DNA from 4 places in the Streptomyces sp. NPDC045846 genome. Region 2 is predicted to be linked to each of the others. Evidence: riboswitches for the same ligand, from Rfam matches in the RefSeq annotation. Region 2 holds a riboswitch; each other region holds the start of a gene.

Region 1 (6,894 bases), on a different contig from region 2:
GAACTCGCCCCCGACCGTGGCGGCCAGTCCGACCCGGTCGACGTAGTCGTGATGGGTGAAGCGGTGGACGTCCTTCGCGGAGAGCCGGGGGTAGGGCGCGAAGAAGCGGTAGTACTTCGACTCGTCCGAGACCAGCTCGTAGAAGGAGACCAGCCGCTCGGCGTCCTCGGTGGTGATGGGCCGGATACGCGCGGTGCCGCCGTCGCGCAGCACCACGTCGGCCTCCCAGTGAGCGGGGTACGCGGGGTCGGACGCCGTCGTCATACCGAAAGCGTACGGGTCGCGCGGCCGTGCGGGGCGGGGCAAGGTGGGGAGGGCCGATCGGCGGGACACTGGGGCCTATGGTCGGTACGAGCACCGCGCACCACATGAGAGACTGGTCTAGACAACCGTCAGAGATTTCGAAGGGCAACACCATGGCTGAGCGCCGCGTCAACGTCGGCTGGGCCGAGGGCCTGCACGCCCGCCCCGCGTCCATCTTCGTCCGTGCCGCCACGGCCGCCGGAGTCCCCATGACCATCGCCAAGGCCGACGGCAACCCGGTCAACGCCGCGTCCATGCTCGCGGTGCTCGGCCTGGGTGCGCAGGGCGGCGAGGAGATCGTGCTGGCCTCCGACGCCGAGGGCGCGGACGCCGCGCTCGACCGGCTGGCCAAGCTGGTCGCCGAGGGTCTCGAGGAGCTCCCCGAGACCGTCTGATCCGGTCGACGTCACGTCGAAGGACCGCCGCTTCCGCATCGGGGAGAGGCGGTCCTTTCGTTTTCCCCGCCCCGGGCCGACAGCTTTGACGGATTGCGCGAAAGACCGCCGGGCCCCGAATTCCGGGCAGCGAAATGCGGCCGCGCTTTTCGCCTCCTTTGTATACGGCACCCCTGTTAAGCGCGGGCGCTCGCGGTGTTGACGGGAGGTTGCGGAGTTCTCACGGCCGCGGCCCCGCGCAGCCGATGGGCGGAAAAGGATCGCTCGGCGTGCAGGGCGGTGAGCGAGCGGGCGCGTTCGGCGTCGCCGCGGGCCACCGCGTCGGTGATGGCGCCGCGTTCGGCCCAGGTCTCCACCGGGCGGACCGTCCCGTCGACCACGTACATCCAGGCGACCTTGTGCCGCACCTGCGTGAGCAGCGCGATGAGTCCGGGGCTCGCGGAGGCCTGGGCCAGCGTCTCGTGGAACCAGCCGCCCAGTGAGCGCAGATCCTCGCCCTGACCGCGCCTGGCCCGGTCCTGACCTAGCCTCACCAGGCCGCGCAGCACCTTGAGATGGGCCTCGCCCCGGCGCCCGGCGGCCCGCGCGGCGGCCAACGGCTCCAGGAGCGCGCGCAGTTCGAGGAGGTCGGCGGCCTCCAGCTCGGTGGGCTCGGCCACACAGGCGCCCGCGTGCCTGCGGGTGGTCACGAAGCCCTCGGACTCCAGGGTGCGCAGGGCCTCGCGGACCGGCACGCGGGAGACCCCGTACCGGCGCGCGAGGACCTCCTCGGCGAGCCGGCCGCCGCGCTCGAAGACACCCGAGACAATGTCGTCGCGGATTGCCGTGCATACCGAATGCGCCGGAATGCGCATGGCCGAACCTCCGCCTGATCCCCGCGCAACGCGGTCGATGGACGTCTTTTCCGCGACTCTATGGCAGCCCTTGTTAATTCCCGGTGACGGGCCGGAACCGATGGATTTCTTCCGGCCAACGACGAAGGCCCCCGGCTGTGTGCCGGAGGCCTTCGGTGCGCGCGGGTACGTCCTAGACGTTGACGCCGTGCGAGCGCAGATAGGCGACGGGGTCGATGTCCGAGCCGTACTGCGGGCCCGTGCGGGCCTCGAAGTGCAGGTGCGGGCCGGTGGTGTTGCCGGTGTCGCCCGACAGCGCGATCTGCTGGCCGGGCTCGACGGACTGGCCGACGGAGACCTGGATGACCGAGAGGTGGCCGTACTGGGTGTACGTGCCGTCGTTCATCCGGATCACGATGTTGTTGCCGTACGCCCCGCCCCAGCCCGCCTCGACGACGGTGCCCAGGCCGACGGCGTGCACCGAAGTGCCGCTCGCCGCGTGGAAATCGATGCCGGTGTGGCTGCCCGACGACCAGATCGAGCCGCCGGTCTTGTAGCCGGTGGACACATAGCTGTCGGATATGGGGGCCACGAAGGTGTTGAGGCGCTTGCGCTCGGCCTCGCGCGCGGCCCGCTCCTTGGCCTCGCGGTCCTCCTTGGCCCGCTGCTCCGCCTTGGCCTTGGCGGCCGCCTCGGCCTCGGCCTTCGCCCGGGCCTTCACGGCGGCCTGCTTCTGCGCGTCGGCCTGGGCGCCCAGCTGGTCCGCGAGGGTGTCGCCGATGACGATGGCCTGGGTGAGGCCGGTGTCGGCGGTGGCGCTCGGGGCGGCGACGGCCGGGGAGGCGAGGGTGCCTACGACTCCGGCGGTGGCGAGGGTGGCGATGCCCGCGATGTTCGCGCTGCGGCGCGTCATGCGGCTGGGCGCGCGGTGCTTCCCGGTGGCACGGGTGAACGCCATGGAGTGGCGGTGTCCTTTCCTTCCATCTCGCCTACCGGGTTAGCTGACGGGTTCGGAGCAGGAAGGTCTCCTACGGGCTCCTCCGCGGGCGGAGGCGTCCGATTCACCCCAGGGACTGAGTGGGTCCCCGGCTCCCCTGGCTCGCGCCATCGGGGACTCGGCGATCACTGTCCGGTGCCGCGGCTGCGACGGGTGGTGACGGACAGCGGGACCGACGCTAGACGGCTGATCTTTCAATCACCAAACACACACAGGATTTTGTAGCGCACGCCACATGACAGACAGGCAACCTCCCCAATAAACCGGACATAAGGGGGGACCCCGGCGGCGCATCCGCCACCGGGGTCCCCTGTGTCTCCGCTCGCGCGGGCCTCAATCAGCCGGTGACGACGGTCACTTCACCGATTCCGAGCGCCCGGACGGGCTCCTCGATCTGCGCGGCGTCGCCCACGAGCACGGTGACGAGCCGGTCGGCCGGGAAGGCGTTGACGACGGCCGCCGTCGCCTCCACGGTGCCGGTCTCGGCGAGCAGCGCGTACAGCTGGGCCTGGTAGTCGTCCGGCAGGAACTGCTCGACCTGGTCGGCCAGCGTCGCCGCGACGGCCGCGGCCGTCTCGTACTTGAGCGGCGCGACGCCGACCAGGTTCTGCACGGCCGTCTCGCGCTCGGCGTCGGTGAGGCCCTCCGCGGCCAGCGTGCGCAGCACCTTCCACAGGTCGTCGAGGGCCGGGCCGGTGTTCGGGGTGTCGACCGAGCCGCTGATGGCGAGCATCGCGGCGCCGCCGTCCGGCCCCGAGCGCAGCACCTGGCCGAACGCGCGCACCCCGTAGGTGTAGCCCTTCTCCTCGCGCAGCACGCGGTCGAGGCGGGAGGTCAGGGTGCCGCCCAGGCAGTACGTGCCGAGCACCTGGGCCGCCCAGACCCGGTCGTGCCGGTCGGCGCCGATGCGGCCGATGAGCAGCTGGGTCTGGACCGCGCCGGGGCGGTCCACGATGACGACCCGGCCGGTGTCGTCGGCGGTGATCGGCGGGACGGGGCGCGGCTCCGCGGGGTCGCCCGTCCAGTCGCCCAGGGTGTCCGCGAGGATCGCGTCGAGGTCGGTGCCCGACAGGTCGCCGACAACCACGGCCACCGTCGTCGCGGGCCGCACGTACGCCTCGTAGAAGGCGCGCACCGCGGCGGCGTCGATCGGGGCGACGGTCTCCTCGGTGCCCTGGCGGGGCCGGGACATGCGCGCGGAGGCCGGGAACAGCTCCTTGGAGAGCTGCTTGGCGGCCCGCCGGGCCGGGTTGGCCTGCTCGTGCGGGATCTCGTCGAGCCGGTTGCGCACCAGCCGCTCGATCTCGGAGTCGGCGAACGCGGGGGCCCGCAGCGCCTCGGCGAGCAGCGAGAGCGCCTTGGGCAGCCGCGAGACCGGCACTTCGAGGGAGACCCGCACGCCGGGGTGGTCGGCGTGTGCGTCGATGGTGGCGCCGCACCGCTCCAGCTCGGCGGCGAACTCCTCGGCCGAGTGCTTGTCGGTGCCCTCGGTCAGGGCGCGCGCCATGATGGTGGCGACGCCGTCGAGGCCCTCGGGCTCGGCGTCCAGCGGGGCCGCGAGGAAGATCTCCACGGCGACGACCTGCTGGCCGGGCCGGTGGCAGCGCAACACGGTCACGCCGTTGGCGAGCGTGCCGCGCTCGGGGGCCGGGAAGGCCCACGGCGTGGGGGTGCCGGCGGCCGGCTGCGGGTGGAACTCCATGGTCACGACAGCGTCCGTCACTGGCCCGCCTCTTCTTCCTCTTCGTTGCCTGCCTCGGGTGCCGCGATGGGCTCGTACACCAGGACCGCCCGGTTGTCGGGGCGCAGCGTCGCCGCGGCGACCGCCTTGACCTCGGCGGCGGTGATGTCCAGGACGCGGTCGACCGCGGTCAGGGCGAGCTGCGGGTCGCCGAACAGCACGGCGTACCGGCACAGTTCGTCGGCGCGGCCGGCGACCGTGCCGAGCCGGTCGAGCCACTCGCGCTCCAACTGGGCCTGGGCGCGCTCCATCTCCTCGTCGGTGGGGCCCTCCTCGGCGAACCGCGCGAGCTCCTCGTCGACCGCGGCCTCGATGTCGGGGACCTCGACGCCCGCGGACGTCTTGACGTCCAGCCAGCCGAGCGAGGGCGCCCCGGCGAGCCGCAGCAGGCCGAATCCGGCGGCCACCGCGCTCTGGTCGCGGCGGACCAGGCGGTTGTGCAGCCGGGAGGACTCGCCGCCGCCGAGGACGGTGAGCGCCAGGTCGGCGGCGTCGGCCTCGCGGGTGCCGTCGTGGGGCAGCCGGTAGGCGGCCATCAGCGCGCGGGCCGGGACGTCCTCCTCGACGACCTCGCGCAGCTGCCCGCCCATGGTGCCCGGCAGCGTGCCGTCGCGCGGCGGCTGCTTGCCGTCGTGGGCGGGGATGGAGCCGAAGTACTTCTCCACCCAGGCCAGCGTCTGCGCGGGGTCGATGTCGCCGACCACCGCGAGCACCGCGTTGTTGGGCGCGTAATAGGTACGGAAGAAGTGCCGAGCGTCTTCCAGGGTGGCCGCGTCCAGGTCGGCCATCGAGCCGATCGGCGTGTGGTGGTAGGGGTGGCCCTCGGGGTAGGCGAGGGCGGTCAGCTTCTCGAAGGCGGTGCCGTAGGGCACGTTGTCGTAGCGCTGGCGGCGCTCGTTCTTGACGACGTCGCGCTGGTTCTCCATCGACTCCTCGTCCAGCGCGGCCAGGAGCGAGCCCATGCGGTCGGCCTCCAGCCAGAGCGCGAGCTCCACCTGGTGGGCGGGCATGGTCTCGAAGTAGTTGGTGCGCTCGAAGCTGGTGGTGCCGTTCAGCGAACCGCCGGCCCCCTGCACCAGCTCGAAGTGGCCGTTGCCGTGCACCTGCTGGGAGCCCTGGAACATGAGGTGCTCGAAGAGGTGGGCGAGGCCGGTGCGGCCCTTGACCTCGTGGCGCGAGCCCACGTCGTACCAGAGGCACACCGCGGCGACCGGGGTCAGGTGGTCCTCGGAGAGCACCACGCGCAGGCCGTTGGCCAGTCGGTGCTCAGTCGCTGTCAGGCCGCCGGAGCCGGCCTGCGCTGTGGCCGTGTGACCCATGGGCATGTACGTCCCTTCGTTCGCGATGTGCAGTACCGCCGTGTGAAGTACTGGCGGGAGAAAGTCCTGAGTGAAGAAGTCCTGCCACTGTATGCAAGCGCGTGGGCACCTGGCGAAGTTCCCGGGTCGCGGTCGGCGTTGTCAGTGGGACGGTCCACAATGGTCGGCATCAGACCCGATCCGGTACGTGAAGGAGCAGCAGCCGCGATGGCCCGCCGCAGCACGAAGACCCCGCCGCCGCCCGACGACTTCGAGGAGCGGATCCTCGACATCGACGTCGTCGACGAGATGCAGGGCTCCTTCCTCGAGTACGCGTACTCCGTGATCTACTCGCGGGCCCTGCCGGACGCCCGGGACGGCATGAAACCCGTCCAGCGCCGCATCGTCTACCAGATGAACGAGATGGGCCTGCGCCCCGACCGCGGGTACGTGAAGTGCGCCCGCGTCGTCGGCGAGGTGATGGGCAAGCTGCACCCGCACGGCGACGCCTCGATCTACGACGCCCTGGTGCGCATGGCGCAGCCGTTCTCGATGCGCCTGCCGCTGGTGAACGGCCACGGCAACTTCGGCTCGCTCGGCAACGACGACCCGCCGGCCGCCATGCGGTACACCGAGTGCAAGATGGCCGACGCCACGTCGCTGATGACGGAGTCGATCGACGAGGACACCGTCGACTTCGCGTCGAACTACGACGGCCAGGAGCAGGAGCCGGTCGCCCTCCCGGCCGCCTATCCGAACCTGCTGGTCAACGGCTCGTCCGGGATCGCGGTCGGCATGGCGACCAACATGCCGCCGCACAACCTGGGCGAGGTCATCGCGGCGGCCCGCCACCTGATCCGGCACCCGGGCGCGGACCTGGAGGCGCTGATGCGCTTCGTGCCGGGTCCCGACCTGCCGACGGGCGGGCGCATCGTGGGCCTGAGCGGCATCAAGGACGCGTACGAGTCGGGCCGCGGCACCTTCAAGATCCGCGCCACCGCCTCGGTGGAGAACGTGACGGCCCGCCGCAAGGGCCTGGTCGTCACCGAGCTGCCGTTCACGGTCGGCCCGGAGAAGGTGATCTCCAAGATCAAGGACCTGGTGGGCGCGAAGAAGCTCCAGGGCATCGCCGACGTGAAGGACCTCACCGACCGTTCGCACGGGCTGCGCCTCGTCATCGAGATCAAGAACGGCTTCGTCCCCGAGGCCGTCCTGGAGCAGCTCTACAAGCTGACGCCGATGGAGGAGTCCTTCGGCATCAACAACGTCGCCCTGGTCGACGGCCAGCCGCTGACCCTGGGGCTCAAGGAGCTCCTGGAGGTCTATC
Region 2 (6,894 bases):
GAGGTCCCCGCCGGGCCGCGCCTTGAGCGCCTCGATCTCGGCGACGTCGACCTCGTGCCGGACCGTCGCGTTCCATTCGGCCTTCTCCAGGGTCCGGGAGAACACGATCTTCGGCATCTCCCGCCAGATGCGGGCGAATTCGGCGACCACGGCAGGGGCCGCGGGATCCGCGTCGGCGGTCGGCCAGTACGCGGCCATGAGCTCATGGGTGACGCGCCCCTCCAGGAAAGCGCCCATGGTGGCGAGCTGTTCGTTGAAGTGCCGATGCAGCTCGTCGTCGACCAGGTGCCAGTCGATGTGCCCTTCGGGCCCCGCGAAGAAGCCGTCGAGAGAGACCGACACGGAATGGATGATCTTTCTCGTCGCAGTCACCCGAGCGACGATACGCCCGCACCGCCCGGAATTCCGCGCACCCGTCGGCCTCTTTCGGGTACGAGAGGTTCCTTCTGTCGCCGTGCCGCGCGGCCCGTTGACAGGACGCGAAATCCGCACCCGACTGCTGAGCACCACGCGGCCGCAACCCGGTTGATTTCAGCCAGAGTTCACCGGACGTGCCAGGGGCGTCGCCGCCGCGCCAGGCAGGCTCTCGGGTCTCCGAGGGCCGTTCGCGCTCCAGCGCGCTCGACTGCCGCGCGTACGGGATGGTCGGCTTGCGGGCCACAGCCCCCACTACCGAGAGCCAACTCGGCTCCTGTCAGCGCCGGTTGTCTCCGGCGACGCCCCCGCCCAGCGCCACGCGCGCGGCCTCCTCCACCGTGGCGGCCGACCGGAACAGGGCGTCGAGGCCGCCCGCCGTGAGGATCCTCAGATGCCACGGCCGGGCGCAGACGACGCCGAGGTGCCCCTTGCGGTCCCGGATCCTGCGATAGGCACGGCTCAGCAGGGTCAGGACGGCGCAGTCGAAGAACTCCACGGGCCGGAGGTCCACGATCACCCTGGCGCCGGCGGGCTGGGTGGCGGCGTCGAGGTGCAACTGCACGCCGGGCGCGGTGGCCAGGTCGACCGTGCCGTGGACCTCGACCACGGTGAACCCCTGCATCAGGTACGTACGCGCGTTGCAGCACCGGTCCGGCAACAGCCCCGGCGGAAGCGGCACGGGGGCCGAGACGGATGGCCGAGCGGTGGTTCCCATGACAGCTCCCGGTCCAGAACTGACCCCCACGGGCGCGGAGGTACTCGGTAATGGGCAGTCACCGTGGTCCCGGGGTGACGCACTACCACCCTAGAAACAGCCCCGTATGCAGAAACGTGCAGCCTTCGATTTGTTCACCCTGGGGGGTGAACGAAATTTGCGCCGCTCCCCGTTTGAACCCCGCACACGGGGAGTGAAGCCCAGATTCCGGGGGCTCCGGCCCGGCACGGCGTCAGCCCGGGCCGAAGTGGCCCACGCGCTCGCCCCGCGGGGATCGCCCCCGTGCGGCGGATGTCATGCTCTCGTCCATGGGAGATCACGGAAGCCACGACCTGGTACGCCGGAGCTACGACGCCGTGGCCGAGACCTACGCGGCCCGGCTGCTCGACGAGCTCACGGGCAAGCCGCTCGACCGGGCGCTGCTCGCGAGCCTGGTCGAGCAGACGGAGGCGGGGGCGCCGGTCGCGGACCTCGGCTGCGGGCCGGGGCACGTGGCGGCCCTGCTCGCCGGGCAGGGCGTGAAGGCGGTCGGCATCGACTTGTCCGGCGCCATGGTCGCCCTCGGGCGCCGCACGTTCCCCGATGTGGACTTCCGCGAGGGGGACCTGCTGGAACTGCCCGCCGCCGACGGGGAGTTCGGCGCGGCCGTCGCGCTGTACTCGGTCATCCACCTGGCGCCGTCCGAGCTGCACGGCGCCTTCGAGGAGGCGCATCGGGTGCTGCGGCCCGGCGGCCTGCTCCTCGTCGCGTTCCACCTCGGTTCGGAGGTGCGGCACCTGGACGAGTGGTGGGGCCACGAGGTGGACATCGAGTTCCGCTTCCTCGAAACCGGGCGCGTCGTCCGGGCGCTGGAGGACGCGGGGTTCGCCGTGGAGATGCGGATGGAGCGTGCCCCGTACGCCGAGGAGGCCGAGACCCGGCGGGCCTATCTGCTGGCCCGCCGGAGCTGACGGCCGCGCGCCGGGCGGCGGATGGGCCGCTCGCGCGGCGGGGCCGGGCGCCCCGAGCGCGCCCGGCCCCGCGGGCGGATCAGTACGCGCCGAAGACGTTGTCGATCGAGCCGTACGTCTTGGCGGCGTAGTTGCACGCGGCGGTGATGTTGGCCACCGGGTCGTAGCTGTCCAGGGACGTACCCGGCACGTGGAAGGCGAGGAACGTGGGCTGGATGACCTGGAGCAGCCCCTTGGAGGGGGTTCCGGCCACCGCGTTGGAGTCCCAGTTGTTGATGGCCAGCGGGTTGCCCGAGGACTCGCGCATGACGTTGCGGTAGATGCCGTCGTAGCTGCCGGGGATGCCGTGCTGGGCCATGATGTCCAGCGACTGCCGGATCCAGCCGTCCAGGTTGTTGGCGTACGCGGGCGCGCTGGTCGCGGCGGCCGTGCTGGCCGCGGTGAGGGTGGCCGGGCGGGCGGAGCGGTCGGCCCGGCCGGCCGAGGCGTCGCGGGCGGCCGGGGCGCCGACGGTGAGCTTCAGGCCGGGGTGGATCATCGCGGGGTTGCCGCCGATGACGCTCTGGTTGTCCTGGTACAGCTGCTTCCAGCCGCCGCTCACGTTGAGGGCGTCGGCGATCTTGGAGAGCGAGTCCCCGGCGACGACGGCGTAGCTCGTGGAAGCGCCCTTCACCGCCGTGATCGGCTGGGCGGCCGCGCGGGTGGGCGCCGCGACCTTCGCCGTGGTGGCGGAGTGGACCGACGCCGGAGCGGCGGTGGCCGTGGTCGCACCGATCACCGGAATGGCCAGGACGGCGCCGCCCGTGCCTGCCGCGGCGAGGCCACGGGAGAGCGGGCTGGACTTGGGGCGGCGGTGCTTGCCCTTTGCAGGCATGGTGTTTTCCTCTCCGTCGCCTACGAGGTGAGCTGTCGGGTTCGGACGGGAGATGTCCGGTCGCGGCACACGCGACTTCACCCCAGCCGTTCCGGAATGCGGATCGGCGGCTTACCTGGGTCCCCCGCTCCTGCCGTACGTGTCTGGGAGGCTCCGGACGGCGGCAGGATTCGGCGTTCCTTCCGGATTGACGGTGAACGTAAACGAATATGCCGAGTGGAAACAAGGCCAGAATTCAATGGGGCCCGTCCGGGATATAGATCCACTTAAATCCACCCGCCCCACCCGTGCCTCCGAAGGCCCTCAACTCGCTTTCCGCCGAGCCGAAATGACGGACCGGAGCCCGATCGGCCGCCCCTCGCCCACGTGACCCACTTCACTCGCCCAGCGGGCGTCCGGGCAGGTCGATCACAAAAAGGTGAGTGTTATCCATTAACCCCTAATTCGGACATTTCAAAACCGGGGGTCGCGAATCCGATAACACCCCAATAGGGACACTCGGGACTTCTGTCGCCCCTCAGGCCTCCCACGACGGGTCGGCACACGTGACCCCGCACACCCTGGCCGGGGATCATGCTCACAGCCCGCCCTCCGCGGCGGGACCGGCGGCGGAGAGGTGGCACGGTGATCCGGGAGAGCACGGAGTACGACGTCCTGGTGGTCGGAGGCACGGGGGTGGACACGGTCGTACGGGTCGACTCCCTGCCGGTCCCGCTCGCCGACTCGGTGCAGGTCGGGCCCATCGAGGAGTGGCCCGGCCACACGGGCGCGAACGTCGCCCTCGGGGCCCGGGCACTCGGCCTCGAGGTCGGCCTGATCGACTGCATCGGTGACGACTGGACCGGGTCCCAGGTGCGCCGGCTGCTGGCCGAGGGGGACGTGGACTTCGCCCCGCTGATCTCAGCCGCGGGCACCCGCCGGGCGGTGAACCTGGTGGACGCCGAGGGCCGGCGGATGTCGTTCTACGACGCACGCGACCCGGCCGACCTGCGGATGCCCCCGGACTTCTACCTGCCCCGGCTCCGCAGGGCCCGGCACGTCCACCTCTCGATCACGAACTTCGCGCGCTTCCTCTACGACGACATCCTGGAGCTCGGCGTGCCCGTCTCCACCGATCTGCACGACTGGGACGGACTGGCCGAACACCACCGGGAGTTCGCCCTCCGCTCCGACCTCGTGTTCCTCAGCGCGGCGGGCGCGGGCACGGGCACGACCGCTCTGATGCGGGAGATCCTGCGCGAGGGCCGCGCGGACACCGTGGTCGCGACGGCGGGAGCCGACGGCTCCTACGTCCTCACCCGCGACGGCCACTCCACCCCGCACCATGTCCCGGCGGCGCCGCCGCGCGCCCCCGTCGTGGACACCAACGGGGCGGGAGACGCGTATGTCAGCGGCTTCCTGTACGGCAGGCTCAGCGGCCGGGACGCACGGGAATGCGGCCGACTCGGCGCGGTGGCCGGCGCCCACGCCTGCACCGCGCCGGCCGCCACCGATCCCCTCTCCCTCAGGGAGCTGCTGGCGGCCGATCAGATCGCCTGAAATCATTTCGGCGTTGACCGCCGGGCAGCCCGCGCCCCGCCACCATGGCCGCACAACCGGCGCTTTGAACAGCCTTTCTTACGCCCCATCAAGTCCTATAAGGAAGAACATGAACGACATCAGCGAATTCAAAAGCTTTTCCCCCACGACTCTCGCCGACGTTCTGGGCCGCGCACAGGTCATGGATATCGGAATTCGCCCTTTGTGGTCTCCGATGCCGCGTGTCGCCGGTCCCGCATTCACTGTTCGCTGCCCCGCGGGGGACAACCTCATGCTGCACGCGGCCATCCATCGCGCCGAGCCCGGCTCGGTCATCGTCGTCGAATCGGGCGATCTGGACTACGCGCTGGCGGGCGGAAACGTGTGCGCCGTCGCCCAACGCCGAGGAATCGCTGCGTTCGTGGCCGACGGCGTCATCCGCGACCTCGCCGAGGTCCGTGAGTCGGGCTTTCCCGTGTTCGCCCGGGGCGTCATCCCCATCCCCGGGACCAAGTCCGCGGTGACCCCGCTCAACGAGCCGGTGCGATGCGGTGGGGTGCGGGTTGCGGCGGGCGATGTCGTGGTGGCCGACGAGGAAGGCGTCGTGGTCACTCCCCACGGGCGCCGGGAGCAGGTGCTGCTCGACGCCCGGCGGAAGGTGGCCAAGGAGGCGGCCGAGTCCCTCGACGCGTGGCAGGAGGCGCACCGCGCGCGCATCGACAAGGCGCTGAGCGAGGGCGGTTTCCAGGGCTGAGCCCAGGCCCTCAACGACTGTTGCGTGATGGCCGGTTGACGGCTCTAGGCCGGTGGGCGTGGGTGCGCCCACCCGTCGCGGGGCTCACACCGTCCCCACCTCGCGGACGAGTTCGAGGCCGAGGACGCGGTCCAGGTAGGCGAAGGTCTCGAACTTCGCGCCCTGCGGCACCTCGGCGTCCCTCTCCAGATCGCCCAGCAGGCGCAGGGCGGCCGAGGTGTCCAGCCGGTTGTCCAGGGCGGTACGGGCGGCGCCCTTGAGCTCGGCCGGGACCGGCTTCGAGGGCTGCGCGGCCCAGGTGGCCACCGCGTGCCGCCACCGGGCCAGGGTGCGGCCGGCTTCGCCGACCTCGTCGGCCGTGAACGAGACCGGTTCCTCGTGGCCGTGGCCGAGCAGCAACAGCCGTACGGCCAGCGGATCGGCGGGTTCGAGGGACGGCAACCGGGCCTCGCCGATCCGCAGGCAGGCCGCGCCCGGCCCCTCATACGTTCCGCTGGTGAGGTGGACGCCGGGCGGGCCTCCGAGCGCCTCGGCCAGTTCGGCCGGATCGCCCTCGGCGTCGGCCGGCCGGATCCCGGCGGCGGAGGCGGAGGGGTTGTCCGGACCGGACCGGCCGATGAGCACCGCCCTGCCCCGCATTTCGACGACGCGCGCCAGCACGTCCGCGATCAGCAGTACCCGCAGTCCGGTCCCCGGGGCGCCGTCGTCCGGCACATGGGCGCAGATGCGCAGCGGGCCCGGCCCGGCGAGTTCATCGACGATTCGCAGCACGTCGCCGAGCCTAGGCGCTCGTGCCCGCCGCTGACACCGGTCCGCGCCCGCCCGCACCAAGAAAGCAGCGCGCCCTGCGCCCGCCTCAGGCGAGCAGCGGCCTCAGCGCCCCGCCCCGCAGCCGTGTGACGAGCGGCGCCGCGTACCGGCGTGCGGACCAGGTCACCGCCAGCGAGACCAGGCCGCCGACCACGAACGCGACCAGTACGTCATGCGGATAGTGCGCGCCGACGTAGACACGCGAGGCGCCCATTAGGAGGGCGACCAGCGCCGCGACCGCGCCGAGGCGCCGGTCGACCAGGAACAGGGCGACGGCCGCGGCCGCGGCCACCGTCGTGTGGTTGCTGGGGAACGCGTAGTCGTCCAGGGGCGGGCACTTCTCGATGAGGAAGTCGTGGGGCAGCGCCCGGCAGGGGCGCGGCTCGGTGAACACCGACTTGATCGCGTCATTGACCACGTACGCGAACACCACCGCGAACGGCGCGGCCAGTGCCGCCGCCATCACCGGGGCGTCCTTGCGCCGGGCCGACCACCATCCGGCCAGCATGAACACCGCGAACAGGGCGATGCCGTAACTGGTGAAGGCGGACACCGGCCCGTTCAGCCAGTGCGTGTGCCGGGCGAAGTCGGTGATGTCGCCGTACAGGCCGCCGTCGATGGACGCGCCGTCCAGGGCCTGCGTCGTAGGGGTGGAACTGGTCATGGGATGCTGTTCTCCGGTGGTTCGGGCGGCAGCGCGCGCCCCGCGGGCAACGGGACGGGATGACGGGCGGGACTCCAGGTGACTGCCGGGTGAGCGGAACATGAACGTCTACACGCACGTAGACGTTAAACGACGGCGATCGGTTGCCCGGTACCGCGGCCCGGCCGGGCCGGTTTCGCGGCGGGCCTCAGG
Region 3 (6,894 bases), on a different contig from region 2:
CCCTGGATCGCCAGGACCAAGCAGGCCGCGGCACCCCAACCCGCCCCCGAGGAGCAGCAGAGCGACCCGGGGGACTCCGCGTCGACCGGCTGAGCAGGGAGGTAGGTTCGACGGGTGACTGCTGCTCAAGAGCCCGGCCGAATCGTTCTTCTCACCGCGAGCCACCGGGTCGCCCCCGGACTCCTGTCCTGGCCCGCGTGGCAGACCCTGCGCGCCGCCGACCTCGTGCTCTGCCCCGACGCCGGGCACCCGCAGCTGCCGTACCTGCGCGAGGCCGGTGTGGCGGTCGAGCTGTCCGCGCCGGACGCGCAGGAACTGGTCGAGGCCTGCGCGGGGGGCCGCACCGTCGTCGTGCTGCCCAGCGGCGAGGGTGACCGCCGCCTCACGGACGGACTGGCCCGCCTCGCCGGATCCGGGCGGGTCCAGATGCCCGACCTGGAGCTGCTCCCCGGCTCCTACGATCTGCCGGGCGCGCGCCTGCTCGACCTCGTCCAGGTCATGGACCGCATCCGGCGCGAATGCCCCTGGTCCTCGCAGCAGACCCACAAGGGGCTCGCCAAGTACGCCCTGGAGGAGGCGTACGAGCTCGTCGAGGCGGTCGAGGACGGGGACCGCGACGAGCTGCGCGAGGAGCTCGGCGACGTGCTGCTCCAGGTCGTCTTCCACGCCCGGATCGCCGAGGAGGGCGGGGCCGGGGAGGGGGAGGAGCCGTTCTCCATCGACGACGTGGCGGGCGGGATCGTGGAGAAGCTGATCCACCGCCATCCGCACGTCTTCGGCTCCGAGACCGCCGAGACGCCGGAGGAGGTCAAGGCGCACTGGCTGGCGATGAAGGCGGTGGAGAAGCGGCGGGCGTCCGTGACGGACGGGGTGCCGTTGGGGCAGCCCGCGCTCGCGCTGGCCGCGAAGCTGTCCTCGCGGGTGCGTTCCGCGGGCCTTGAGGTCCCGCTCCCCTCCGGGGAGGGCGTGGGCTACCGCCTTCTCGCGCTGGCGGCGGAGGCGGAGGCGGCGGGGGTGGACCCCGAGAGCGCGCTGCGGGCTGCCGCCCGCGCCTACCGGGCGTCGATCCGCGCAGCAGAATCCCCCTGACCCAGGGCTCCGCCCCAGACCCCGGTAGGCCCCCACCCCGCTCCTGGGGGCTCCGCCCCCAGACCCCCGTTCGCGCCTAAAGGGCGCTCGTCCTCAATCGCCGGACGGGCTAAAGATGCCAGCACTGGCCCGCACCAGCACTGATAGGGGCGCGGGGAACTGCGCGACGAGCCACGCACGGCCCGCAGGCCGAAGGGCTCCGAGGGCCGGGGCCCCGCGTGGGCACCCTGCGAGGCCCGACATACCCAGGGGCGCGGGGAACTGCGCGAGAAGCGGGCACGGTCCGCAGACCGCAGGGGGGCGCGGGGAACTGCGCGGGCGACCGGGCACGGTGGACGGAAGGAAGTGGGTTCGGCGGCGGAACCCCCAGCCCCTCCGGCGATTGAGGAGCGGGCCGGGATCAGGGGGTGGCCGCGCGGCACCGGCTCGGCAGCGCTTCCCTCCCCCGGATACGGTCGAGGGGTGCAGGACAACGACCCCCTTCCGCCCGCCCCGCCCGCCCCCGAACTCTTCACCTGGGAGTTCGCCACCGACCCGTACCCGGCCTACGCCTGGCTGCGCGAGCACGCCCCCGTGCACCGCACCCGGCTGCCGAGCGGTGTCGAGGCGTGGCTGGTGACGCGGTACGGGGACGCCAGGCAGGCCCTCGCCGACCAGCGGCTCTCCAAGAACCCCGCGCACCACGACGAGCCCGCCCACGCCCGGGGCAGGACCGGCATCCCGGGCGAGCGCAAGGCCGAGCTGATGACGCACCTGCTGAACATCGACCCGCCGGACCACACCCGGCTGCGGCGCCTGGTGTCCAAGGCGTTCACCCCGCGTACGGTCGCCCGATTCGCGCCCCGCGTGCAGGAGTTGACCGACCAGCTCATCGACGCGTTCGAGGCGCGGGGCGAGGCCGACCTCATCCACGAGTTCGCCTTCCCGCTCCCCATCTACGCCATCTGCGACCTGCTCGGCGTGCCGCGCGAGGACCAGGACGACTTCCGGGACTGGGCGGGCATGATGATCCGCCACGGCGGCGGGCCGCGCGGCGGCGTCGCCCGCTCGGTGAAGAAGATGCGCGACTACCTCGCCGAGCTCATCCACAAGAAGCGCGAGAACCCCGGCGACGACCTCATCTCGCGGCTCATCGAGGCCAGCGACCACGGCGAGCACCTGACGGAGAACGAGGCCGCCGCGATGGCCTTCATCCTGCTCTTCGCCGGGTTCGAGACCACCGTCAACCTGATCGGCAACGGGGTGTACGCGCTGCTGCGCAACCCCGGACAGCGGGGGCGGCTCCAGGACTCGCTCGCCGCCGGGCGGAGCGACCTCCTCGAAACCGGCGTCGAGGAGCTGCTGCGGTACGACGGGCCCGTGGAGCTGGCGACCTGGCGGTTCGCCACCGAGCCGCTGACGATCGGCGGCCAGGACATCGCCTCGGGCGACCCGGTGCTCGTGGTGCTCGCCGCCGCCGACCGCGACCCCGAGCGCTTCGCCGCCCCGGACGTCCTCGACCTCGGCCGCAGGGACAACCAGCACCTCGGGTACGGCCACGGCATCCATTACTGCCTCGGCGCCCCGCTCGCCCGGCTCGAAGGGCAGACCGCGCTCGCGACGCTGCTGCGGCGCCTTCCTGACCTGCGGCTGGGGGCGGAACCTGACGATTTGCGCTGGCGCGGCGGGCTCATCATGCGCGGACTGCGCACCCTGCCGGTCCAGTTCACGCCGCCCCGCTGACCGGCCGGGACCGGGCCGGAACTGACGGACCGTCAAGACTGTGACTTTTATGTGATCTCTGGTGCATCGACTTGTGACAGGCGTTCGAGTACGGCTACGTTCACCGTTCATTCGGCTCAGCAGTCACACGGAAGGCCTTATTCATGCGCTCCGGGAATGGACGGCATCGTCGACCCCGCCAGGCACCCGCTCTCGTCGTCGCGGCGGGAGTGACCGGCTCGGCCATCGCCCTTCCCCTGCTCGCCGCGACCGGCGCGAACGCCGCGGACGCGAGCACCTGGAACCAGGTCGCGGCCTGTGAGTCGGGCGGGCTGTGGAGCGCCGACCTCGGCAACGGCCTGTACGGCGGCCTCCAGTTCTCGCAGCCCACATGGGAGGCGTACGGCGGCACGGAGTACGCCCAGCGCGCCGACCTGGCCAGCCGCGCCCAGCAGATAGCCGTGGCCGAGAAGGTGCTCGCGGCCAAGGGCCCGGGGGCCTTCGCGAACTGCGGCAGCGGCGCCGGGCTCGCCAAGGGCGGCGGCTCGGCCAACGTCGACCCGGGCGTGCCCGACACCTCGGACGGCACGACCGCGCCCCTCCCCGCGACCCCCGGCACCCCGCCGGCCAAGACGCCGGGCGCCACCCCGGCGCCGGGCGGCTCCGCGCCCGCCACGCCCGCGCCGGGCGCCCCCAAGCCGAGCGACCCGCCCAAGTCCCCGGCGCCGTCCGCCTCCACCCCCGCGGCCCCCGGCAAGCACCGCGGGGCGCCCTCGCCCGAGGAGAGCGCGGGCACGGCTCCGGGCGGCACCCCCTCGGGCGCGCCGGCCGGCCGGACCGAGCCGGGCGCTCCGGGCAGTCCGGCCGACGGCCGCGACGCGGGGCAGCACCCCTCGCGAGGTGACGGTGCCTCACGTGAGACCGGTAACACCCTTCCCGCGAGCGGCGACTACACCGTGCGCCCCGGCGACAATCTCTCGGCCATCGCCGACGCGAACAAGATCGAGGGCGGCTGGCCCGCGCTCTACCACGCCAACGAGCACCTCATCGGCACCGACCCGAACCTCATCCTGCCTGGCCAGAGCCTGGACCTGAAGGCCACGGCGGCCGCCGCCGCGACCCCGAACTCGGCGCCGAAGCAGGGTTAGTTCGCGGGCCTATGTCCGTTCTGCGCAAGTGAGACATGGGTCTCTTCGCCCCAACTGGCGTGTCCCGTCTGCCCGGTCCGTCCGTCCCGCCCCTCACCTGCGGAAACATCCCTTGTGTCGCCGCAAGTAGGGGGGATTTCTCCGCGATGTGCGTCTTTGAACATTGGCGGGGCGTGTGTTTTCGTCGTTCTCGCTCGTCACCGCGAGCCCCTTCGACCGAGCACGCCGAATCCTGCCGTCGGCCGGAGGGAACAGTCGACGCTTATGCGCCGTAGGCAGGAGCGGGGGACCCAAGGTAGGCGCCGGGCCCAGCAGTTCACATGACTGCCGGAACCGGCTTGGGGTGAAGACGGGCGCACCGACGCTCGGCCGGGCAGCTCACGCCCGAACCCGACAGCTCACCTCGCAGGCGTCGGTGAGGAGAACCTCCATGCTGCTTTCCGGCAAGGGCAAGCACCGCCGCCCGTCCAAGGCCGTCCGTGTCGCCACGCTGGCCGGTGTCACCGGCGCCGCCGTGGCCGCCCCGCTGATGGCGGCGGGCAACGCCTCCGCCGCCTCCGTCCAGACCTGGGACGCCGTCGCCCAGTGCGAGTCCGGCGGCAACTGGTCCATCAACACCGGCAACGGCTACTACGGCGGCCTGCAGTTCTCGCAGTCCTCCTGGGCCGCCGCCGGCGGCACCCAGTACGCCTCGCGCGCCGACCTGGCCACCAAGGGCCAGCAGATAGCCACCGCCGAGAAGCTGCTCGCGATGCAGGGCCCGGGTGCCTGGTCCTGCGCCGGTGCGGGCAACCTGACCTCGGGCGGCGGCAAGGCCGACGTGGACACCTCCGGTTCCTCGTCCTCGTCGAAGCCGTCGAAGCCGTCCAAGCCGAAGCAGCAGGCCCAGCCGCAGCAGAAGTCCGAGCGCGCCGAGTCGGCGCCGAAGGCCAGCCGCGACGAGCAGCGCAGCGAGCCGGTCAAGCAGGGCAACGGCGAGTACGCCGTCAAGTCCGGCGACACGCTCGGCAACATCGCCGCGGCCAACGGCGTCAAGGGCGGCTGGCAGAAGCTGTTCGACCTGAACAAGGACATCGTCAAGGACGCGAACCTGATCTTCCCGGGCCAGAAGCTGCACCTCGGCTGAGTCCCGCCCCCTTCAGGCCGCCCCGGCCCGGCGCGTTCCCCCCGTACGCGCCGGGCCGGGGCTTCGTCATTACCGGGCAGTAGTGTTGTGGTCCTTTGCCCGGGAATCAGGGTCCTTGGGCCCTTTTTCGTCCCAGGAGGCGGGCACTCGGCTGGCCGGAGCTCCAGAGCCGGTTAGGCTCTTGTCGCAAGGCGAAGCGACCCCGCATGTCCCTGCACTGCTTGCGTCACATCTAGCGTCACATCCCAGAAGGAGATGCTCGTGCCGTCCATCGACGTCGTCGTAGCCCGGGAAATCCTGGACTCCCGAGGCAACCCCACGGTCGAGGTCGAGGTCGGCCTCGACGACGGCAGCACCGGCCGTGCTGCAGTTCCGTCCGGCGCCTCCACCGGTGCCTTCGAGGCCATCGAGCTCCGCGACGGCGACCCGAACCGCTACGGCGGCAAGGGTGTCGAGAAGGCCGTCCTCGCCGTCATCGAGCAGATCGGCCCGGAGCTCGTCGGCTACGACGCCACCGAGCAGCGCCTGATCGACCAGGCCATGTTCGACCTGGACGCCACGGACAACAAGGGCTCGCTCGGCGCCAACGCCATCCTCGGCGTCTCCCTCGCCGTCGCGCACGCCGCCTCCGAGGCCAGCGACCTGCCGCTGTTCCGCTACCTGGGCGGCCCCAACGCGCACCTGCTGCCCGTCCCGATGATGAACATCCTCAACGGCGGGTCGCACGCCGACTCCAACGTGGACATCCAGGAGTTCATGATCGCCCCGATCGGCGCGGAGTCCTTCTCCGAGGCCCTTCGCTGGGGTGCCGAGGTCTACCACACGCTCAAGAGCGTCCTGAAGCGCAAGGGCCTGTCCACCGGCCTCGGTGACGAGGGCGGCTTCGCGCCGAACCTGGAGTCCAACCGCGCCGCCCTCGACCTCATCCTCGAGGCCATCAAGGAAGCCGGTTACGCCCCGGGCAAGGACATCGCGCTCGCGCTCGACGTCGCCGCGTCCGAGTTCTACAAGGACGGCAAGTACGAGTTCGAGGGCAAGTCCCGCTCGGCCGCCGAGATGACCGAGTACTACGAGGAGCTCGTCTCCGCGTACCCGCTGGTCTCCATCGAGGACCCGCTGTTCGAGGACGACTGGGCCGGCTGGAACACCATCACCTCGCGCCTGGGCTCCAAGGTCCAGATCGTCGGTGACGACCTGTTCGTGACCAACCCCGAGCGCCTGTCGCGCGGCATCGAGGAGGGCTCCGCCAACGCCCTGCTCGTCAAGGTCAACCAGATCGGTTCGCTGACCGAGACCCTGGACGCCGTCGAGATGGCCCAGCGCAACGGCTTCAAGTGCATGATGTCGCACCGCTCCGGCGAGACCGAGGACGTCACCATCGCCGACCTCGCCGTCGCGGTGAACTGCGGCCAGATCAAGACCGGCGCCCCGGCCCGCTCGGACCGCGTCGCCAAGTACAACCAGCTGCTGCGCATCGAGGAGATCCTCGACGACGCCGCCGTGTACGCGGGCCGCAGCGCGTTCCCCCGCTTCAAGGGCTGACGTCGTGAAGGGCTGACGCCCTAGCCAGTCGTACGTACGTCCCCGGCCGCGGTCCCGTACCGTGTCCGGGGACGTCCGTGTGTAACGGGGAGGCGGGAGAGCGATGGGCAAGAACGCCAAGGGCGGTGACCGCGACCGGTTCTCCACCGCGGCCCGGCTCAAGGTGCTCGGCGAGCAGACCGCCGCCCGCGTCTACCGCTCGCAGAGCAAGCGCCAGGCCCGCCGCTCCCGGCTCACCGGCCGGGCGGCCCTCCTCGCCCTGGTGCTCTGCTCCCTGATCGTGGCCCT
Region 4 (6,894 bases), on a different contig from region 2:
GCGAAGTGGCGCTACCGCCCGCGCCGCGACTTCTGGCGTTCCAAGGCGGTCCGCGCGGGCGCGCTGATCACCCTGCTCGCGCTGTGCGGCCTGGTCATCTTCGCTCTCGTACGGGACCAGACCGGCACCGAGGGCTTCCTGGTGGGGCTCGGGCTCGCGGTGCTTCCGGTGCCGCTGCTCGGCGCCGCGTTCCGCTGGCTGGACCGGGTCGATCCCGGCCCGTGGCGCAACCTCCTGTTCGCCCTGTCGTGGGGCGCCTGCGCCGCCGCCCTGGTCGCGATCATCGCCAACTCGTTCGCGACGCGCTGGATAGCCACGGCCACCGCCGACCCGTCCTCCGCCGACCATCTGGGCGCCAGCGTCATAGCGCCCATCGTCGAGGAGAGCGCGAAGGCGGTGGCCGTCCTGCTGCTGTTCCTCTTCCGCAGACGCGACTTCAAGGGGATCGTCGACGGCGTCGTCTTCGCCGGTTTCACCGCCACCGGCTTCGCCTTCACCGAGAACATCCTGTACCTGGGCAACGCCTTCGGAGAGGACCAGGCCAGCCACAGCGGGGGCCTCGCCTCGACCACGGCGGCGACGTTCTTCGTACGGGTCGTCATGTCGCCGTTCGCGCACCCCCTGTTCACCGTGCTGACCGGCATCGGCTTCGGCATGGCCGCGCTCGCGCCGCCCGGCAGGCGGCTGCGCCGGGTCGCCTTCCCGCTGCTGGGCCTGGTGTGCGCGATGGGCATGCACGCCCTGTGGAACAGTTCGACGCTGTTCGGGGTGTACGGCTTCTACATCGTGTACGGGGCCTTCATGGTGCCGGTGTTCGGGCTGCTGACCTGGCTCGCGATCTGGAGCCGCCAGCGCGAGCTGCGGACGATCGCCGCCGAGCTGCCCGCGTACGCCGCGGCCGGCTGGCTCGGTCCCGCCGAGCCGCTCGCGCTGTCCTCGATGCGGGCCCGCGCCACAGCCCGCGACTTCGCGCACCACCGCTTCGGCGGGAAGCCCGCGGCACGGGCGGTCGCCGAGTACGAGGCGTTCGCGACCGCGCTCGCCTTCCTGCGCCACCGCGCCTACCGCAGCGCGGGAGCCACCGGCCCTGGGCCCGACTTCGCGGCCCGCGAGCAGGAGCTGCTCCACCATCTGTGGGAGCGCAAGCCGGTCGCAGCCCCGGCGCTGCTGTACGCGGCGGGCGCGACGGGCCGGATCTGGCTGCCCCCACAGCCGGGCCCCCCGCACCCCTACACCCAGCACGTGCAGTACACGCCCTACGCTCCGCATCCCCCCTACAACCAACCAGCCCCGGCCCACCACAACCCGTACTTGCACTGACCCCAGACCAAAACGGGCCAAGGGGCGCGGGGAACTGCGCGAGCAAGCGGTCACGGCCCGCAGACGAAAGAGGGGTTCAGGGGCGCGGGGAACTGCGCGAGCAACCACCCACGCCGGACGGACGACAGCGCATCAAGGGGCGCGAGGAACTGCGCGAAACGGGCCACCCCGCAGGGCCACCTCAGGGATTGAGGCCCTTCGACTGAAGCCAGGCCATGGGATCGATACCCGTACCGGACGGCGTGTGCACCTCCAGGTGCAGATGCGGCCCGGTCACATTCCCCGTCGCACCGACGCGCCCGATGACATCCCCCGCCGCCACCTGCTGCCCCACCGACACCGCGAGGGACGACTGGTGGCAGTACCAGAGCTCGCTGCCGTCGTCGAGCGCGATGACCGTGCGGTAGCCGTACGCCCCCGCCCAGCCCGCCGACTTGATCGTCCCGGAGTGGATCGCCTTGAGCGGCGTACCCGTCGGGGCCGCGAAGTCGAGGCCGGTGTGGTGGCCGGAGGACCACATCGAGCCGGCCTCGCCGAACGTGGAGGTGAGCGTGTACGAGCCCACCGGCAGCGAGTAGCTCGCGGCCAGCTTGGCGAGCCGCTCCTCCTCCGCCTTCTTCGCCGCGGCCTCCTCGGCCGCCTTCTTGTCGGCCGCGGCCTGGGCGGTGGCCGCGTCCTGCTTGGCCTTGGCCTCGGCGGCCGCCTTCTCGGCGGCGGCCTTCTGCGCGGCCGCCTTCGCCTCGGCCGCCGCACCGGCCTTCTGCTGCTCGGCCTGCTGGAGGATGCGGGCGCGCAGCGCCTCACCGGCGTCGGTGGCGCCCTGTTCGGCCTCGGCGGTGGACAGGCCGGCCATGGTGAGCGGCGCGGCGGCGATCTTCTGGTCGGCCCGGGCCGCGGCGGTCTTCGGGGCGTCCGCGCCGTGCGCGACGAGTTCGCCGACGCCGGGCAGCGACCCGAGGTCGGGCAGGTTGTCCTTGACGGAGTCGGGCAGGGATATGGAGACCGGCGGCTTGGTCTGCGCGGTGGCCATGCCGCCCGCGCCGACCGCGGCTATGACGCCGACGCCGAGGACGGTGGAGCTGCGGGCGAGGCCGCCGCGCTGCTTGGCCACCCGGTGGCGGCCGCGTACCGGGCGGACGGACTCCTCGGTCGGGTCCCACTCCTCCCAGCTCTCGGTCTCGCCGGGTACGTCCCCGTACAGCGAATGCGGAGGCATGGGGGTGTCGAGGGCAGGCTCGTTGGACGCCACGAAGGCGCGCTCCTTTCCTTCCTTCTCGCCTACCGGGTTAGCTGACGGGTTCGGAGCAGGAAGGTCTCCTACGAGCGCCCGGGAAGGCGCCCGATTCACCCCAAGTTGGTGGTTCCCCGGTTCCCTTGCGGAATTCGGCGCAGGCGCGCGGCGCCGCCTTGGCGGCGGCTGGGACGACCGCGCTGCGTTATCGAACGTTAATAGACAGCAGGGGTGGTTTCCAAGCCGTTCCCACTGATCGTTAACGGTCCTGGCCTGGACTTACCGCACCATAGCCGGGCCAAGCCGGGCGAGTTGACGGCTCCTCGGGGTCACGCGCGTCACACTCCATTTCTGACGGTGTGTCAATTGTTATGCGCAGCGACACCCTTCGGGCACGCACCGTGAGCGCCTCATTTCACGATCCTGACGGTGCGCCGCCGCTCGGGCTGCCCCTCGCTCGGCCGGGTCACCGCGAGCAGCGCCATGTCGTCGCTCGCGCCGCCGCCCGTGTACCGGCGCACGTCGTCGACGAGCGCGTCCAGGACCTCCTCCGGGCCGGGGAAGATCGCCCCGCGCAGCCGGGTGCCCGGGTCGTAGAAGACTCCCTCGGCGTCCCGCGCCTCGGACAGGCCGTCGGTGTAGAGGAGCAGCGTCGACCCGGCGGGAAAGGGGTGCGGATCGGACCGGTCCGGCCACACCCCGAGGTCCGCCATGCCGAGCGGCAGCGCGGGCTCGCTCGGCACGAGGGTGTCGAGGGAGCCGTCCGCGTGCAGCAGGAACGGCTCGGGGTGCCCCCGGTTCACCAGACGTACGGTGCCGTCGCCGCGCGGGATCTCGGCGAGCAGCGCGGTGGTGAACCCCTCGACCGCGTCGAGCCGGTCGCGGCGGGTGCCCTCGCGGGCCAGCGCCCGCTCCAGGCGCTGGGTCACCGCCTCCAGGGACGACTCGTGCTCGGCGGCCTCGCGGAAGGCGCCGATCACCACGGCGACGGCCTCCACCGCCTGGAGGCCCTTGCCGCGTACGTCACCGACGATGAGCCGCACCCCGTACGGGGTGTCCTGCACGGCGAACAGGTCACCGCCGATGAAGGCGTCCGCCTGCGCCGCCTCGTACCGCGCGGCCACGTGGAGGCCGCCGATCCGGGCCGCGGGCGTGGGCAGGACGGCGCGCTGCGCTGTCTCGGCGATGACGCGGGCCGAGGCGAGCTGCTCGTCGCTGCGGCGCAGGATGCGGTTGATGACGAGGGCCAGGGCACCCACCGTCAGCACGGTGAACAGCTCGCTGGCGCCTTCACCCAGGTTGGGAAGATCGTGTATGAACCAGAGCGCCACCACCGCGAGCATCGAGCCCAGGCCGATGGCGGCGGTGGCGCGGGCCGAGTGGAACGGGGCGGCGATCACGGGGGCGCCGGCGAACAGCGCGGCGAACGTCAGGTCGGGCGGGGTCGAGGCGTCGGAGACGAAGCCGACGACGATGAGCAGTACGGGTAGCGCCCGTACCAGGCGCCCGTCGCCCTCCGCTGCCTGCCGCACCCGTCCAGCCTGGCGCCTTCCGGCCGCCCCGGCGACTCGGCGCGCCCAAGCGGGTGCCGGTCAGTGGCGGCGGCAGCGGTGCGGGCCCGGGCGTCCCCGGGCGCAGCTCCCTGGGGTGTGGCGGTGGTTCGCGCCCCGATCGGGCACGCACGGCAGCTCGACCCAGCCGCCGCGGTTCAGTCGGCAGCCGTGCGCGGGGGCCGCGGTCCCGGCGGCCGGCACCCGGGCGACCGGGGCGGGCCCGGCCGTCTTCTCACAGCCGCTCAGGACGAGCGCGCAGACGACGAGCAGCAGCACGGCAGGCACCTTCCGCCGTGTCCTTCGCTGTCCCGACCGCGTCGCCGCTCTCCCGTGCTCACTCATGGCGAGCGCGAGACTACTCCGCGCACGTGCTCCCGGTGGCGGCCGGACCGTCGGTGAGGTGCCGCTCGGCGTACACCGTCAGGGCGTCCCGGACGAATTCCGCCGTCCCCTCGCCGTGCTTGTCGTAGTTGACGCCGAAGCGCGGGTCCTCGACGTACATCCGGCCGAGGCCGATGACGTACGACCTGCCCGCGGGCGCGGTGGCGGACAGCCAGGCGACGTGGCGCCGCGCGATGTCCTGGGCCACGTCGCCGTCGGCGGCGTGGGCGGCCGCGTGGGCGGCTCCCCAGTCCCGGGCGATGTCCTCGTGCTCCTTGAGGAACCCCTTCTTCTGCTCCTCGGTGAGCGAGCGCCACCAGCGGTCGCTCTTGCGGTAGGCCTCCCGGCCCCAGCGCCGGGTCACCTCCTCCTCGTACCGCGTGTGGTCGAAGCCGTCGAACACTTCCTCGGCCATGAGCTCTTCTCCCTTCTCGGTCTTGTGCAGGGTGGTCCGCACGGACGCGATCTGCCGCGCGATGCGCTCGCGCTCCTGTTCCAGGAGGCGCAGATGGGTGCGCAGGGCGGCGCTCGGATCGCGTTCGCCCTCCAGGACCTCGCCGATCACCGGCAGCGACAGGCCCAGCTCCCGCAGGAGCAGGATCCGCTGGAGGCGGACCAGGGCCGCCTGGTCGTAGTAGCGGTAACCGTTGCTTCCGATCCGGCTCGGGGCGAGCAGGCCGAGGTCTCCGTAGTGCCGGAGGGTGCGGCTCGTCGTCCCGGCCTTCTTGGCGATCTCCTGGATCGACCACTCCTTGCTGTTCACATCGACCACGCTAGAACTTGACGTTGCGTAAAGGTCAAGCGTCGTCGGGCGGCACCGGGAAACGCGAAGAGGCCCGGCACTCGAAAGTGCCGGGCCTCTTCGTTCAGTAGCGGGGACAGGATTTGAACCTGCGACCTCTGGGTTATGAGCCCAGCGAGCTACCGAGCTGCTCCACCCCGCGTCGGTAAACACAACTGTACGCCATTCGGAGAGGTGCTCCGCACCATTTACCGTTCCGCCCCCGCGTCGGCGGGAGCCATGCGCCCACCCGCCGGTCGGCGCCACCGGACGCGCCGCACCGTCGGGGGCCGAACACGCTTGAGGGGCCCGGCAGTTGGCGCTTCGCGCCGGTGCCGGGCCCCTCGGGGCGTGCGGGGTGACCGGGTCAGACGGACGAGCCGCGACGGCGGCGCGCGCCGAGCCAGGTGACCGCTCCGCCGAGGGCGACCAGGGCGGCGGCGACACCGGCGTACAGGCCGGTGCGGGAGTCCGTGCCGGTGTGGGCGAGGCTGCCGGTGGCCGGGGCGGTGGTCAGGTTGGCGTTGGCCGCGGCGGCCGGGGCGGCGGCGACGGACGCGGCGGACGCGGAGGCGGGCTTCGCGGACGGCGTTCCGGTGGGCTTGGCGGACGGCTTCCCGGCGGGCGCGGTCCCCTCGCTCTTCGGGCCGAGCGGGAACTGCACCTGGGCGTCGCCGAACGGGTAGTCGTTGTCGGAGGACAGCGCCACCCGGACCTCGGCCGTGATCGGGGTGGCCTTCTTGATCTGGGTGTGGACGCCCAGCGTGATCCGCAGCGGCAGGGTGCGCACGCCGGAGGCGGCGCCGAAGCCCTTCGCGATCGTGGGCAGGGTGACGCTGTTGTCGCCCTCCACCTTCAGGTCCTGCCAGCGGCCGTCGATCAGGCCCTGCACGAAGAAGGCCGGGTTCTTGACCTGCGGGTCGGCGTACGAGAGGTAGAGGCGGCTGGTGAGCGCGCTGTTGAAGACGCCGTCGCCGGTGGCCCGGTAGTTCAGGTCGAGGAACTGGCGCTCGTGCGGGCCGTCCATGGTGGAGCCGGGCTTCTTCGCGAACCAGGTCTTCAGGGAGCCCGCCTTGATCTGCGGGTCCGCCTTGAAGGTGTGGGAGGCCTGGTGGTTTTGCGCCACCTCGCCGTTGAGGCTGGTGGCCGTGAGCTTGAAGTCGCCGTCGTTGGTCGGGTAGTCGGCGCCGAGGCCGACGGTGACCTTCCAGGTCAGCTTGCCGTTGGCCGGAACGTCGAAGCCGTCGCCCATGCCCTTGCCGGCGGGGTAGAACATGCCCTGCCAGCCGCCGTCCTGGTGCCCGACGAAGTACTTGGTGGCGGGCGCGTCCTCCGCGTCGACCTTGAACACCACGTCGTTCGTCCGCAGCGGGCTCGCGCCGGTCACGTCGCCGAGCATCCACGGGTGGAACGCCTGCGTCGTCTGCGTGGGGTTGCGCACCGTCAGCTCGAACGTCTCGGTCGCCCCGCCCCGGGTCAGCGGGCCGTTCGGCGCCGGGGTCCCCATCTCCATCACCAGCGGGCGCCGCGCGTCCTCGGACGGCGCGGCCTGCGCCGACATCGGCATCAGGACGGTGCCGGCGACGGCGGCGACGACAACGGCGGTGGCCGCGGGGCGGAAGAGGCGG

The links. Region 2 has a riboswitch for cyclic di-AMP ahead of AC07F3_RS11090 (transglycosylase SLT domain-containing protein). Riboswitches for the same ligand answer to the same signal wherever they lie in the genome.
Region 1: linked by a shared signal. The riboswitch ahead of AC07F3_RS31025 (M23 family metallopeptidase) and the one ahead of AC07F3_RS11090 (transglycosylase SLT domain-containing protein) in region 2 are both predicted to bind cyclic di-AMP.
Region 3: linked by a shared signal. The riboswitch ahead of AC07F3_RS29485 (transglycosylase family protein) and the one ahead of AC07F3_RS11090 (transglycosylase SLT domain-containing protein) in region 2 are both predicted to bind cyclic di-AMP.
Region 4: linked by a shared signal. The riboswitch ahead of AC07F3_RS37590 (M23 family metallopeptidase) and the one ahead of AC07F3_RS11090 (transglycosylase SLT domain-containing protein) in region 2 are both predicted to bind cyclic di-AMP.

What each region holds. Positions count from the first base shown of each region.
Region 1 covers NZ_JBWKKJ010000012.1:126,679-133,572, reverse strand. Annotated here, with positions in the region: gene AC07F3_RS31040 (bifunctional acetate--CoA ligase family protein/GNAT family N-acetyltransferase) at 1-264, opposite strand, end outside; gene AC07F3_RS31035 (HPr family phosphocarrier protein) at 417-698, shown strand; gene AC07F3_RS31030 (GntR family transcriptional regulator) at 875-1,552, opposite strand; gene AC07F3_RS31025 (M23 family metallopeptidase) at 1,725-2,489, opposite strand; cyclic di-AMP (ydaO/yuaA leader) riboswitch at 2,503-2,662, opposite strand; gene AC07F3_RS31020 (M16 family metallopeptidase) at 2,866-4,230, opposite strand; gene AC07F3_RS31015 (M16 family metallopeptidase) at 4,248-5,588, opposite strand; gene AC07F3_RS31010 (DNA gyrase/topoisomerase IV subunit A) at 5,796-6,894, shown strand, end outside.
Region 2 covers NZ_JBWKKJ010000003.1:454,109-461,002, forward strand. Annotated here, with positions in the region: gene AC07F3_RS11075 (dihydrofolate reductase family protein) at 1-372, opposite strand, end outside; gene AC07F3_RS11080 (anti-sigma factor antagonist) at 695-1,132, opposite strand; gene AC07F3_RS11085 (class I SAM-dependent methyltransferase) at 1,441-2,082, shown strand; gene AC07F3_RS11090 (transglycosylase SLT domain-containing protein) at 2,162-2,956, opposite strand; cyclic di-AMP (ydaO/yuaA leader) riboswitch at 2,959-3,142, opposite strand; gene AC07F3_RS11095 (carbohydrate kinase family protein) at 3,581-4,495, shown strand; gene AC07F3_RS11100 (RraA family protein) at 4,605-5,228, shown strand; gene AC07F3_RS11105 (hypothetical protein) at 5,313-5,999, opposite strand; gene AC07F3_RS11110 (phosphatase PAP2 family protein) at 6,085-6,702, opposite strand; gene crcB (fluoride efflux transporter CrcB) at 6,890-6,894, opposite strand, start outside.
Region 3 covers NZ_JBWKKJ010000011.1:103,669-110,562, reverse strand. Annotated here, with positions in the region: gene AC07F3_RS29505 (SurA N-terminal domain-containing protein) at 1-93, shown strand, start outside; gene AC07F3_RS29500 (nucleoside triphosphate pyrophosphohydrolase) at 115-1,089, shown strand; gene AC07F3_RS29495 (cytochrome P450 family protein) at 1,552-2,811, shown strand; gene AC07F3_RS29490 (transglycosylase family protein) at 2,955-3,938, shown strand; cyclic di-AMP (ydaO/yuaA leader) riboswitch at 4,196-4,365, shown strand; gene AC07F3_RS29485 (transglycosylase family protein) at 4,369-5,064, shown strand; gene eno (phosphopyruvate hydratase) at 5,320-6,606, shown strand; gene AC07F3_RS29475 (FtsB family cell division protein) at 6,710-6,894, shown strand, end outside.
Region 4 covers NZ_JBWKKJ010000021.1:19,391-26,284, forward strand. Annotated here, with positions in the region: gene AC07F3_RS37585 (PrsW family intramembrane metalloprotease) at 1-1,320, shown strand, start outside; gene AC07F3_RS37590 (M23 family metallopeptidase) at 1,502-2,569, opposite strand; cyclic di-AMP (ydaO/yuaA leader) riboswitch at 2,581-2,719, opposite strand; gene AC07F3_RS37595 (PP2C family protein-serine/threonine phosphatase) at 2,962-4,083, opposite strand; gene AC07F3_RS37600 (hypothetical protein) at 4,144-4,389, opposite strand; gene AC07F3_RS37605 (MerR family transcriptional regulator) at 4,460-5,248, opposite strand; tRNA gene AC07F3_RS37610 (tRNA-Met) at 5,356-5,429, opposite strand; gene AC07F3_RS37615 (hypothetical protein) at 5,634-6,894, opposite strand, start outside.